One region of the Ningiella algicola genome, then DNA from elsewhere that is predicted to be linked to it. Evidence: predicted binding sites of a transcription regulator. Region 1 holds the regulator's gene; each other region holds the start of a gene.
The links. The regulator LexA, encoded in region 1, represses DNA repair genes until DNA is damaged. The targets are predictions, from matches to a motif close to TACTGTATNNNNATACAGTA.
Positions count from the first base shown of each region.

Region 2: a site for LexA is predicted at 1,819-1,838, ahead of PN836_RS00435 (DUF2188 domain-containing protein). Genes of this name have one in related genera too.
Region 3: a site for LexA is predicted at 2,472-2,491, ahead of dinB (DNA polymerase IV). Genes of this name have one in related genera too.

Region 1 is NZ_CP171821.2:2,856,738-2,861,030, forward strand. It holds gene ctaD (cytochrome c oxidase subunit I) at 1-478, opposite strand, end outside; gene coxB (cytochrome c oxidase subunit II) at 491-1,600, opposite strand; gene lexA (transcriptional repressor LexA) at 2,093-2,719, opposite strand; gene plsB (glycerol-3-phosphate 1-O-acyltransferase PlsB) at 2,945-4,293, shown strand, end outside.
Region 2 is NZ_CP171821.2:90,654-94,946, forward strand. It holds gene PN836_RS00425 (hypothetical protein) at 203-412, shown strand; gene PN836_RS00430 (hypothetical protein) at 911-1,516, opposite strand; gene PN836_RS00435 (DUF2188 domain-containing protein) at 1,527-1,754, opposite strand; gene PN836_RS00440 (DUF4386 domain-containing protein) at 2,200-2,859, opposite strand; gene PN836_RS00445 (helix-turn-helix domain-containing protein) at 2,972-3,970, opposite strand; gene PN836_RS00450 (amidohydrolase) at 4,234-4,293, opposite strand, start outside.
Region 3 is NZ_CP171821.2:4,368,558-4,372,850, reverse strand. It holds gene PN836_RS19075 (hypothetical protein) at 1-826, opposite strand, end outside; gene dinB (DNA polymerase IV) at 1,372-2,451, opposite strand; gene nqrM ((Na+)-NQR maturation NqrM) at 2,618-2,851, opposite strand; gene PN836_RS19060 (FAD:protein FMN transferase) at 2,880-3,848, opposite strand; gene nqrF (NADH:ubiquinone reductase (Na(+)-transporting) subunit F) at 3,937-4,293, opposite strand, start outside.

The DNA of each region.
Region 1 (4,293 bases):
TGGTCGACAAAGGTGCATAGAAGGTCCAACCAAATGCCGGTCCGCCACCTTCAACGAAAAGCGACGACAAAAGAATAAGGAAGGCAAAAGGAAGGATCCAAAAGCTCCAGTTGTTCATTCTTGGCAGGGCCATATCAGGCGCACCAATCATCATGGGGACCAACCAGTTTGCCAATCCGGTAAATGCTGGCATTACCGCCCCAAAGACCATAATCAGACCATGAACGGTTGTCATTTGATTAAAGAAATTCGGCTCAACTATTTGTAGGCCTGGCTGAAACAGCTCAGCACGAATGACCATTGCCATTGCGCCGCCCACTAAAAACATAATGAAAGCAAACCATAAATAAAGTGTGCCAATATCTTTATGGTTAGTCGTTAATACCCAGCGCATTAAGCCTTTTGGAATGTGATGATGATGATCATCGTGGTCGCCATGAGCGTCTGGAGCATTTGCGATATCTGTTGCACTTGACATGTAAATTTTCTCCTACTGGCCATTCATGATGGCATTAACATCTTTTGCTTGAACCATTTCACCGGTGTCATTTCCCCATGCATTACGCTGGAAAGTAACCACCGCAGCGATTTCTGACATAGTAAGCTGTCTCGAAAATGACTGCATTGCAGTGCCGGATTGTCCGTACACGATAATGCCAATATGATCTTCTTGGGGACCCAGCGCTACGGGTGACCCCTTAATTGCTGGGAATACACCAGCAAGGCCTTCACCATTTGGCATATGGCATGAAGCACAAACCGCGTCATACACGCGTTTGCCGTCCGCCATTAATTCTTCCATCGACATATTCATCGCTAACAAACGTTGCTCTTCTTCTTTTGCTCTTAGCGCAATCGCTTCTTGTTCATCAATCCAAGCATCGTACTCAGCAGGGTCTTTTGCAATGACCACAATCGGCATAAAGCCATGGTCTTTTCCGCAAAGCTCGGCGCACTGTCCACGATACACGCCCGGCTCATTCACATTTGTCCAGGCCTCGTTTATAAAACCGGGGTTTGCATCTTTTTTAACTGCAAAATCGGGCACCCACCACGAATGAATCACATCGTCTGAGGTAATTAAAAATCTGACTTTTTTGCCTGTGGGGATCACCAGCGGACGGTCAACTTCAAGCAGGTAGTTCTCGCCTTTGGTAAATTTGTTTTGGATCTGTTCGCGCTGAGTCGCAAGCGTTGAGAAAAACTCAACGTCATTATCCATGTATTTATAATGCCACTTCCATTGTGAGCCGGTGACTAACACAGTAATATCTGCCTTCGACGCATCTTCCATTTCAATTAGCGTGCTCGCAGCCGGCACCGCCATCGCTATCAAAATCATGAAAGGGACCACAGTCCAAGCAATTTCTACTTTTACGTTGTCGTGGAAATTGGCGGGTTTAGCGCCTTTGGACTTTCGATGCTTGATCATAGAATAGAACATGACACCAAACACCAGCACAGCGATAACCACGCAAATGTAAAACATCATCATATGTAGACCATATACATCTTGGCTGATGTCAGTAACACCCGGTCGAAGATTAAGATCAGAACGTTCACTTGCCGCTGTAGCAAGCGCTAACATGGGTGAACTCATTAATATGGCAGTAAAAGCTAATTGCAGCGACTTCACACTGGACTCCCGAAGTTGTGTTTAGCGAGTCAGCTCTCTTAGGTTCAGTTTACAGTACGACCGAAATTATGTGGCTGACTTTTCGTCATGTTATTGATATGTGAATAACTGTGTAATGATTAATCAAACAATAGCTTAGGTAAAGCACTTTTTGTAGGAAAACCTTCGTATCACATCGTTAAACCCATATTTTTGCTGAATAATTAAACAAACTGAAGTTTTTGACTTAAAATCTTTGTATTTAATGTGAATATTTTGTGACAGGAGGGTTAACTAAAAGAATCATTGAATATCCGAAAAGAAGGGATGATGTTGATTGTAATCGCATCAATCGACGAAACACGCCGTTGCGGTCACAAACAGCCTATGCGATTCTCAAGGCACTACTTGACTATGCTTCGCGCGAGCGTATGGAAAGGAAAAGGCCGCTCAATACGACCTTAAAAATCTGGCAGCCTAACTGAAATTCACATTATCGCGAATGACGCCAACGGCTAAACCCTCAATCTCAAAATGTTGAGAGCGTAAATCGACCTCGATAGGGGAGAACTCCTCGTTTTCTGCAATCAAGAAAACCGTAGGGCCTCTCTTTTCAAAGCGTTTAACCGTGACATCCTCGTCAATACGCGCAACAACGATCTGACCGTTTCGGGCATTGTTGGTCTTGTGCACGGCAAGTAAGTCACCGTCCATGATGCCAATGTCTTTCATACTCATACCGTCAACTCGCAGTAAAAAGTCTGCGCCGGGGTGAAACATGGCAGGGTCTACTTTATAGTGTGAATCGACATGCTCTTGCGCCAAAATAGGTTGCCCGGCCGCTACTTTACCGATTAAAGGAATGCCGTCTTCTTCAATCTCGTCCTCTAGTGGGCAATTTAGGCGAATGCCACGAGATGTTCCGGGGAGAATTTCTATCACGTTCTTTTTAGCGAGAGCCTTAAGGTGCTCTTCAGCAGCGTTAGCTGATTTAAACCCTAACTCGCGAGCGATTTCAGCGCGCGTTGGGGGCATGCCTGTGTCTATCATCGTAGATTTTATGAGCTTAAGAACTTCTTCTTGCCTGGGAGTTAGTGGACGCATAACCAGCCTGTTTTTCTATACAGTTATTTGCAGTATATCGCGATTTGTATAAATGACAACTGCTTTGAGCAAATCTTAAGCGACTTCAATGGCGCGCTGTCATGCGCTTGAGCTACCGTGATTGCACTGTGAAACAACAACGGCGCATTTTTTATCCAGACTATTTTAAGTATAAGCGAGCAAAAGCGTGCTAATATTTGCGTCTTGATTCGCTTAGGAGCCATTATGCAAGCGCTTGGCAACGCTCTTCGTTTTCTTATTTCAAAGGCTATCGGGTGGCTGATATCTGTTAAAAGTGTACCGGCCGATATTGAGAAAGAGTTAGGTATCGATAAAAACCGACCTATTTTATATCTATTGCCGACAGAATCATTTGCCGACCAACTTGCGCTTCACAAATCCACCCAGGCGCTTGGCTTGCCGAGCCCCTATGATGGCATCGAGATTGAAGGCAAGGAGCGAAAGCGTCGTTACTTTTTAACTCGTCCGCAAAGTCTATTTACGCGTCGAATTGCAAAGACATCAATAGAAGATGTGTTTACTGAATACTTCCATATTCACCGTGAGCATCCTGAATTAGATTTACAAATCCTGCCTGTCTTTATTTCTTGGGGACGCTCCGCTGGCAAGGAAAAAAGTGGTTTTGCTCAACTTTTAGCCAGCAAAGCTTCACCTAACTGGCTACGCAAGTTAATGATCGTCTTGTTTTTTGGGCGTGACAATTTTGTGTCATATTCGCCAGCAGTGTCCACCAAACAAATGGCCGAGCTGCACGGCAGCGATAAGCAAATTGCGCAGAAGCTGGTGCGTGTGGCGCGAACCCATTTTCAGCGTAAACGACAGACTCTAAGTGGCCCCACCCTATTAGAACGCAGTACGCTTTATAACAGCATATTGGGCGCGGATTCGGTTAAACAGACTATCTCTGATGAAGTTAAACAAAAAGGCAGCAGTTACGAGGCTGGGCGAAGTAAAGCGGTCAAGTACATAGATGAAATTGCCGCAGATTATCGTGAAGGTTTGATTCGTACTGGCGATCGCGTACTCACTCGTATCTGGAACAAAATATATGACGGCATTGATGTAGGTCATGCTGAACGAGTGAGAGAACTTGCACAAAATGGCCATGAAATCATATATGTACCTTGCCACCGCAGTCATATGGATTATTTGCTGCTCACCTATGTCATTTATCATGAAGGCTTGGTGACGCCGCATATTGCTGCCGGAATTAATCTTAATTTCTGGCCTGCGGGTGGCATTTTCAGGCGTTGTGGCGCGTTCTTTTTGAGGCGTAGTTTTGCCGGAAACAAGCTCTACACAGCGGTGTTTCGCGAATATCTGGAATTACTATTTAATAAAGGTTACTCAGTTAAGTATTTTCCTGAAGGCGGACGAAGCAGAACCGGGCGTTTACTGCCACCTAAGACCGGCATGCTAGCAATGACGCTGCAAGCGATGACCAAAGGCATAAACAGACCCGTATCGATAGTACCGGTATATATTGGTTACGAGCACGTTATGGAAGTGAAAAGCTACATGAAAGAGCTCAAAGGAAAGACAAAAAAGAAAGA
Region 2 (4,293 bases), 2.0 Mb from region 1:
CAACCTTGTGATTGATTATGAATACATATGACTAGTTATGCAATTAGCATTTACTTGTTATAGTAAGTCGGACACAGATTAAATAAAGAATGGATTTTAAAACTCGTATTCACAAGAACGTCAAAAAAATCAGAGCATGTTTACTTTACAAATAATTGTTTATTTATCGATGATAATAGGATCTAGGATTTTTTAAGGGCTCATGGAAATCGTTTTAGTTCGCCATGGCAAACCTGCAAGTGCTTCCAATCAAAAGTTAAATGCCGCGGGTTTCGCAAATTGGGTAAGAAACTACAATCATGCATTAGTATCTGACAGCAGTCGTCCTAACACTCATTTGCGCGAGCGCTTCGATGGTTTTTATGTTGTTTCAAGCGATTTACCAAGAGCGATTGATAGCGCCAAAATTTAAATGGACACCTATCCTATTTTTACGTCTGCTCTGTTTCGTGAGATGGACATTCCGAGGTTTAAATTGCCCTTTAAATTGCGAGCATGGACATGGGTTTATCTTAATCGTTTTCTTTGGATGATGGGCAAAAAGGGGAGTTTTGAGTCATACGCACAAGCTAAACATCGTGCGCAAGTGGCGTCCTGCTACCTGACAGACCTAGCGAGAAGGCACAAACAAGTCATCGTATTTGCACACGGTTATCTGATTCTTCATATGAGATATGTTCTTCGAAAGCAGGGGTTTAAACAAATCGAAAAATCGAATGCATACTGGGGAGTGTCAACGTTTAGAAGTTATCAAGTCTTCATGCCTATATGGCAGGGCTAGGGGTATAGTTGACACAGGGTATTGAACGCCGCCGTTGACGTGGCTCCTACACCATTAGTGCAACATCATTACAAACATCTGCAACACTTTATCACGTAGCAAACTCATTAAGGGGATCCCTAAAAATGCTCAATCCAGCCAGCGATCCATATGCTGAGTGATTTCCATTATTTCAACCTCTTCAACGCTATCATGACCATCTTTCTCAATAAGCTCATCATACAACTCTGCTTGAAAGTCGTTGTAATCGGCCCAAATTTTCTTTCCACTCACAATCCGTTGTTCCAAAATTATATTAAACCAATCTCGTACCTCGATCATCGCTTTCATTGGGTCGTCATTATGACTTCTGATGTCTGAACCGGAAAGATCTGATATCGCGCTTTGATATCTATATTTTTCTATATCCAAAATTAAGATTTGTTTTTTGCTCCAAGGCAAACCGCTAAGCTTTTGACAGGCATAATCGATTCCCAGCTCGAAAGGCATGTTCATTCTAAACGTTTCGTTGTTTTCTTGTGAAACCATTCGAGATAAGTCGTGAATACCAAATTTTGATTGTTTAATAAGATTTACTATCTTATCAATTCGAGTTTCAGCAGCGTCAACGCGCTCTAGCGACAATCTCGGCTTCAAGCCAATGTGCTTTAACGTGAATATCATCGCCAACAATGTTTGACGGTATTCATTATCAAACGGGCAATTTACAAAAACATTTAAATCAAATTCATCCATGAACGATTTTTTATCCTTTCGGGGGGTGAGGATCTTTGCCGTAAGAATTCTTTTCTCGAATTTTTCCGTCTCTTCCATGAACATAAAATTCTGCATTTTGATGTTTAGCGATTTCTCTACCCCAGATGATCGCTTCATCTTGAGTCTCGAAATGCTTTGTAGCTTTACTGCTACCACCTTTTCTCACAACCCAACCACCATCTGTAGCTCTGACAACATGCTGAGTATTATTAGGCATAACTAAAATCCTTATATTTATTAACCTTCGAATTCGCCAAGTGCATTCACCGAACTCTTCATTTAAGTGTATATTTAAACAGTGGTTAGTTCAATTACTAAACCAAGAAAGATGTCCGACAGATTGAGTAGGCTTGAGCATATTAAGTCTCTTTGTATCAAATTGCTCATCATGGTCAGAAGTCTGATATCGCTAATTTTTCCCGTGGCGATTTTGGATGTTTTCCTCAAAAGGTGCAGGCCCCACCAAAACAATTATGAGGGTGGTGCTCGTGCTGTATTGGATGCTGGGTCTGAGGCTAGTGCGGTTCATCCGGGACGATTTAGTACATGGACTGAAAGGCGTGTTCAGCTCGCCACCAATCGCCTCCATCTCTGTCGGTGCTATATTTATGATGGCTTTGGCAGCAAGAGTAATCGGCAACTATTGTAATTTAAAGCAAGCACTAATGCTGCATATTATCAGTTTGGATTTCAGCTAAACCAAACCCCTTAATAAATAGCCAGAATGGCAAAAGCAGCTCAAATAGTGCGCCAGGCATATACAGATATTCACCACCGAAATTAATTGCAAAAAAATCAAAAGTCACTTTCAGCAATAGCAATAAATAGCCCAACAGTCCCAGCGCAGATAACAACCTAGGTACTAAACGGTACTGGTAAAAGGTCATGCAGAGCGAAAAGCCACACAGTGCCAATGGGATCATGCCAAGTTGAAATGAAAAATAACGTTCGTCTTTTAACATTTCAGCCAAGATAAATAAGTATTCAACATCTCTTGTTGAAGATTTGAGAAATTCTTCGCTAAGAGTGATGAGAGATAGCAACGCGACAGTACCGGTGAGTAACATTATAGCCTCAACAATCCTGAAGCTAAGATAAGTCAAAGCAATTCGCTGGCTGAAAGGTCTGATAATGGGCAGCATGACGATTGCAACCCCTACCACGGAAGCAGAGTTAATAAATTCTAATAGTGCAGCTAGCGTCAGTAAATTTTTGCTGGGAAATACATGTTCAATAAAATTAGGTGAGCTCAATACGCCCGAAATTAATTCGCTTGCTGTTAAATAGGAGCCGGTAGAAATAATAAATAATAAGCCTACCAAGCGCGCTGCGTGAACGTTTGACATTCGATCTTTCCTTACAGATAAGTTGGATTTCTCAGGAAAGCGTGCCGTATGTTAAGTGCAAAGTCGTCTAAATGGGCCTATTCGTACCTTAAATCTCAGATATATTTAAGTCAGTGAGTTGTTTACGATATTGTGATGGTGTTAAGCCTTCCGCTTTTTTAAATGCTGCATTAAATGTAGAGCGCGAGTTAAAACCTGACTCGAGAGATATATCGACAATTGAGAGCTCTGTGTTTGCCAACAAGGTTTTAGCTTCATCGACACGATACTGGTTTATGAACTTAAAAAAGTTAAGGTTTAAATATTGGGATAAGGTTTCAGAAATATGGTTTTCTGATACGTTGATTGCGCTTGACAATCTATGGAGTGTTAGTTCATTTTCACAAAATAGCCGCTCGCGTTGCATCGCGTGATGCAACTTTGTGGCAACACGTTCCATCCTGCTCATTTCGAGCGATGGCGTTCTAGTTAGTGATTCACTCTCTTCTGATTTATGTTCGTGAGATAACATGGGTTGATTAAGCGATAAGTTAGCAAACGCAAGAAGTAACAATAGATTCAGCAACGGGATTACAAAAGCAGAACCCGCCCAATCAACGCCTATGAAGCTCGAAACATATTTGATTGTGTAAAGTATCCAAACACTCCCCCACAAAATAAGAATTGACTGGAGCCAGCTTAATGATTTCTTATTTATATCAGAAAATCTGTTCATTAGCTGGGCAGTATGTCTTATGGTAAGTCGATATGTGGCACCGAAATAAAGCAAAGTAGTGACTAAAAAAATGACAGTTGACAGTAAACAGGTAATGAGAGCAAATTGGTATAGCTCAGCGTCGCGGGTTAAGGGATTCGCCAACGCGAGTTTTTGTTCGGCGTTTAATCCTATAGCGAATGGTAGCAATGCAAATATGCCCAGCAATGGGCCAACACAAGCTAACGCAATTGATTTACTGCTTAGTGCATCGGCACGAGTCGTCATAGAGCGGGCATAGAAGTAAAATGCAGGACCAATCAACGTTGCTAAAGGCCATTGTAAGCCAACGAAATTCGGGAAAAACCGATATCCACCTGAAGCTATTAACAAATCTCCAAGTGTATGTATAGAGAGGCATATAAGCATGCCAGACAAGTAGTAAGAGTATTTTTTCTCACGCCTATTACCTAGTAAAGACTGAGCAATAGCCAGGCTAGCGATTCCCAACTTGAATGAATAGATTATCGTCGTTAACACATCAGTAATTATACGAGATTTTATCTCGCCCTCTGTTATTTAAAGACGCGTCGAAAACGATGACTTTTTCGATAGATGTGAACATCTTAGAAGATAATTCTGACTCAAATTGAGCTTTACAGATTTGCATAATCCAGTGCCCAATTCACGTAAATCTCAGTACCTACTTTTAATGC
Region 3 (4,293 bases), 1.5 Mb from region 1:
TGGCATCGTCTGGTACAACACAAGACTGGTTGCCAAAATCGTAGTCATTGGCATTACCACCTAGAGACTCACATTCTTGAACACTTTGTATACCTGTTTCCAGGCGAGTCATTACAGTCGCAAAAGGCGCTTCAAAACGTAAACAGAAGTTGTCTGCATCACCACTTTGCGATCTAGCGTCAAAGTGACAATGCTCAAATCGGTGATTTGAATTGCCGAACACACTGTTGAGCTCTAATTGAACAGCGACAAGGCTACTATTAAAGGCGCAATTGTGTACTAAACAATCACGCGAATCTTTAAAACTGATTGCATTGTCGAATTCATGAAATCTGATCCCTGTAATTTCGATATTAAACGATGGACCGAGCTGGTTTAATGCCGAATCAAGACAAGCACTATCATAAGTTGGACAAGTATTGATTACATCTAACCTTGTACTTGGCATTATCATCAAAAATCGATATTGATCACTTCTGGGTTGGGCACTTGTAATGTGCGTTAAGTCGCGCCCGGCTCCCATTAACTTAAAGGTAGGAGGCAAATGGAATGGATAGTTTCCACGATTGTTTCCAACTATATCAGCCACATCATATTGACCAGCAGGTATTTTGATAACCGGTCGTCTTGAAAGCGGGTCATCTACCCATAAATTGTAAGCTTGCTCAAAAGCGACTTGCAGCGCTTCAGATATATTTTGATTTGTAGTATTGACAGTAATCACATCAGGGTGATCATTTGTGTTTGCTTTTACACTTAAAGGATTTGCTAGTATAAGTGAAGATAAACCAATCGAAGTTGATTTAAGAAAATGTCGTCTATCCATAATTGCTTCCTTGCTTTACTCATCAGAGTATAAAACAAACTAGAGCTATCGACCAGCCTCTGTGGCGGCTGCATTTTAGGACAGTTTAGTACTCAATTATTTGTTGGCTTGAAAAGATTAGAAAAATCTTTGTCCCTGAGATGAACAAGTAAGCTGGCCATTGGTACCCAAATCTTGATTGATAGATGCCAAATGACTTGCCTAAAACTATAGAATGTTCAAGTATCACGATATCTCTGTTGTGTCATACACCAAAGTCAAAATCTCTTTGGATGGTGAAGTCTTTTAACATGGTCGTATGCTGTAAAGCATCAAGTGGTGGTGTAAACCTCCCCAAAAGCAGTTGAGTTCCATAGTATCGAATAAAGGCGATATGGTTGTTTTAGGCAATAACTATCAAAAGGGCTGTTAGAATTCTAATGCGCGCTACATCGGGATCATAACATGTTGCGGCTTTGGTGAAACACCACCTGTGGATTTGGTCAAGTTCTGCACATTCACAGCGTGTGTTTGATTCCAGACTAACTCATATTACACTACTCATATTAAAACCTCTTGGAATCATCCCAATCAAAACTCAACTGCATGTGATCCTCATCTCTCTCATCCTTTAGGCCAATCTGAACACCGAGCAAACGAACATGTTTATCTCCCCCTCTGGCAAGCGCCTCATGCAAGAGATTCAACAATAGCGGTTCATCGATGGTATCGTGCTTTGCTTCTTTAGTGGTTTGTTGAAAGTCGTGAAATTTAACTTTCACGCCGATCTTATCAATTCCGCGTTTTTCTATGTATTTCTCGGCACGTTTTTTTACCTCAGGTACCAAGCGTTCAGTCATATACTCTGCAAGCTCAGCCTCAGACACCTTATCTTCACTGAAAGTCCGTTCCACCCCTACCGATTTTCTGACCCGCGAGGTTTCCACCGCTCGATTATCTTGACCTTGGCATTTTTGCCATAGAGACCGTCCAAACTTGCCAAACTTTTCAACTAGTTCGCTTTCGGGTAAGGCTCTAATATCAGCACCTCTTAGCAATCCAAGCTGTTGAAGTTTTTCAAAGGTGACTTTTCCTACGCCCGGTATTTTTTCTAATGGCAGTTGTTCAATGAACGCATCTAATTGAGCCGGCGTCACAACGTATTGGCCATTAGGTTTGTTGAGGTCTGAAGCCACCTTCGCAACAAACTTAATCGGGGCGATACCCGCAGATGCGGTTAGTTTGAGCTCGCTTTCAATGCTTTTTCGAATGTCTTTCGCAATTAACGTAGCTGAACCTTTGAACAAGCCACAATCACTCACATCCAAAAAAGCTTCATCTAAGGAGAGTGGCTCAATAATTGAGGTATAGCGTTCAAATATGGCTCGGATTTTTTGGCTTATTTCTTGGTAGACCTGCATTCGCCCTGGCACAATAATTAAGTGCGGGCATTTTCGAAGCGCAAGGGCGGCTGGCATGGCTGAGCGCACACCATACTCTCTAGCAATGTAGTTGCAGGTCGTCAGAACACCACGGTTTTTAGATTTTCCGCCAACAGCGACAGGATGCCCTGCTAAATCGGGGTTATCACGAATTTCCACAGATACATAAAAGGCATCCATGTCTACGTGAATGATTTTGCGCATGCCAAGAGTGCTTATTGTAAGACTGTATATTTACACAGGAGTATGACGCTTTTTGCCTTTTTTGCCAAGCATGCACTTTGCTTGATGATGCAAGCCATTCCAAGCATAAAAAAGCCCGCTAAAAAACGAGCTTCTGTTTTGATTAAGCATACTACTGAAAAGTGCATTATATAATCTGGTTGTTTTTCCACTCTTTCAGCTTTTCTTCGCGTGCGGCTTCCCTTTCCATTCGCGCTTTCTTTCTGTCACAAGGTTCTGGACAATCGCATGCCTTCTCAACACCCAGTGCGCCAAGCCCTCCGCATGAACCAGATATGGATTTTTTCTGAAAGATATAGCCAACGCCCATGGCTAGAACCATCAATAAGAAAAAACAAAACGCTAGAATAAATGTACTCAAATTAACCTCTGCTCTATTGGACTACTTTCTATTCGACTATTTTGACTTGTCTTTCAAATGCAGTAGACCGGTATTCTACAAATCTATCTTCTTCTTTTGTGATAAATATTGCAGCGATGTTTTCTTGCTCTGCCAAAACAGTACCTGCTTCTGCCCCCATCACAATCAAGGCAGTAGCAAGACCGTCTGCTTCGATGCATGTTGGCGCGATCACGCTCACGGCGACCAAGTTATGCTGAATTGGCGCGCCGGTGCTTGGGTCAATAAGATGAGAGAAACGCACCCCATCTTCTTCAAAATAATTTCTGTAATCTCCGGAGGTCGCAATCGCATTGTTCCCAATACTAATGATACGCTGAGCTACGCGCTCAGTGGTAATCGGTTTTTCTATAGCTACTAACCAGTCTTGATTACCTTGTTTTTGACCAGACAGGCGCATCTCGCCGCCAATCTCCACTAGGTAATTGGTAATCTGATAAGATTCAAGAATCTGGGCTAGCTCGTCTACTGCGTAGCCTTTAGCAATGGTCGACAAATCAATATACACATTTGGATGGTGCTTGGTGACCAAATTATTGTTAATAGACACCTTATCCAGGCCAACATAGTCTTGCGCCCGACTCAGTTGCTCGGCACTTGGAGCACGCTCTGGACGCTTAGTCGGGCCAAAACCCCACATATTGACAATTGGCCCAATTGTAATATCCAAAGCACCTTGACTTAATTCAGCTAGCGCCAAGGCCTTATTGATCACCACAGCAGTGTCTTGGCTTATGGCGAAAGGGGCGTTTGCCGGTGCTTGATTTAATAAAGACAGTTCCGAGTCATCGATATAAGTCGACATTAACTGGTTAATTTGAATAAGGCGCTTATCCACTTCCCGCTGAAGAAGATGGCTATCTATATCCGCCGACTCAGTGCTTCGCACGTACTTGATATTGTACGTTGTGCCCATCGTCTTGCCGCTAAAAGCCTCTGACTGCTCTTGGCTGGGCACACAAGCGCTTAATAACGAGCAAACTGCAATGAGGCAAGCAATGAGAAAAAAGGGGCTCAAGGCCCCTTTTTTGCACTGATTTGAATGCTTAACCACCAAAGTCATCCAGCATGATGTTCTCGTCCTCAACACCTAAGTCTTTAAGCATGTTGATAACCGCAGCGTTCATCATCGGTGGACCACACATATAAAACTCACAGTCTTCTGGTGCGGGGTGATCTTTCAAGTAATTCTCTAGCAATACATTGTGTATAAAGCCTGTATCGCCTTCCCAGTTATCTTCGGGCTGAGGGTCTGAAAGCGCCACATACCAATCGAAGTTTTCGTTTTCTTTTTGCAGCATGTCGAAATCTTCTACATAGAACATTTCGCGCAATGAACGAGCCCCGTACCAGAACGTAATTTTTCTATCCGTTTTGATGCGACGAAGTTGGTCAAAAATATG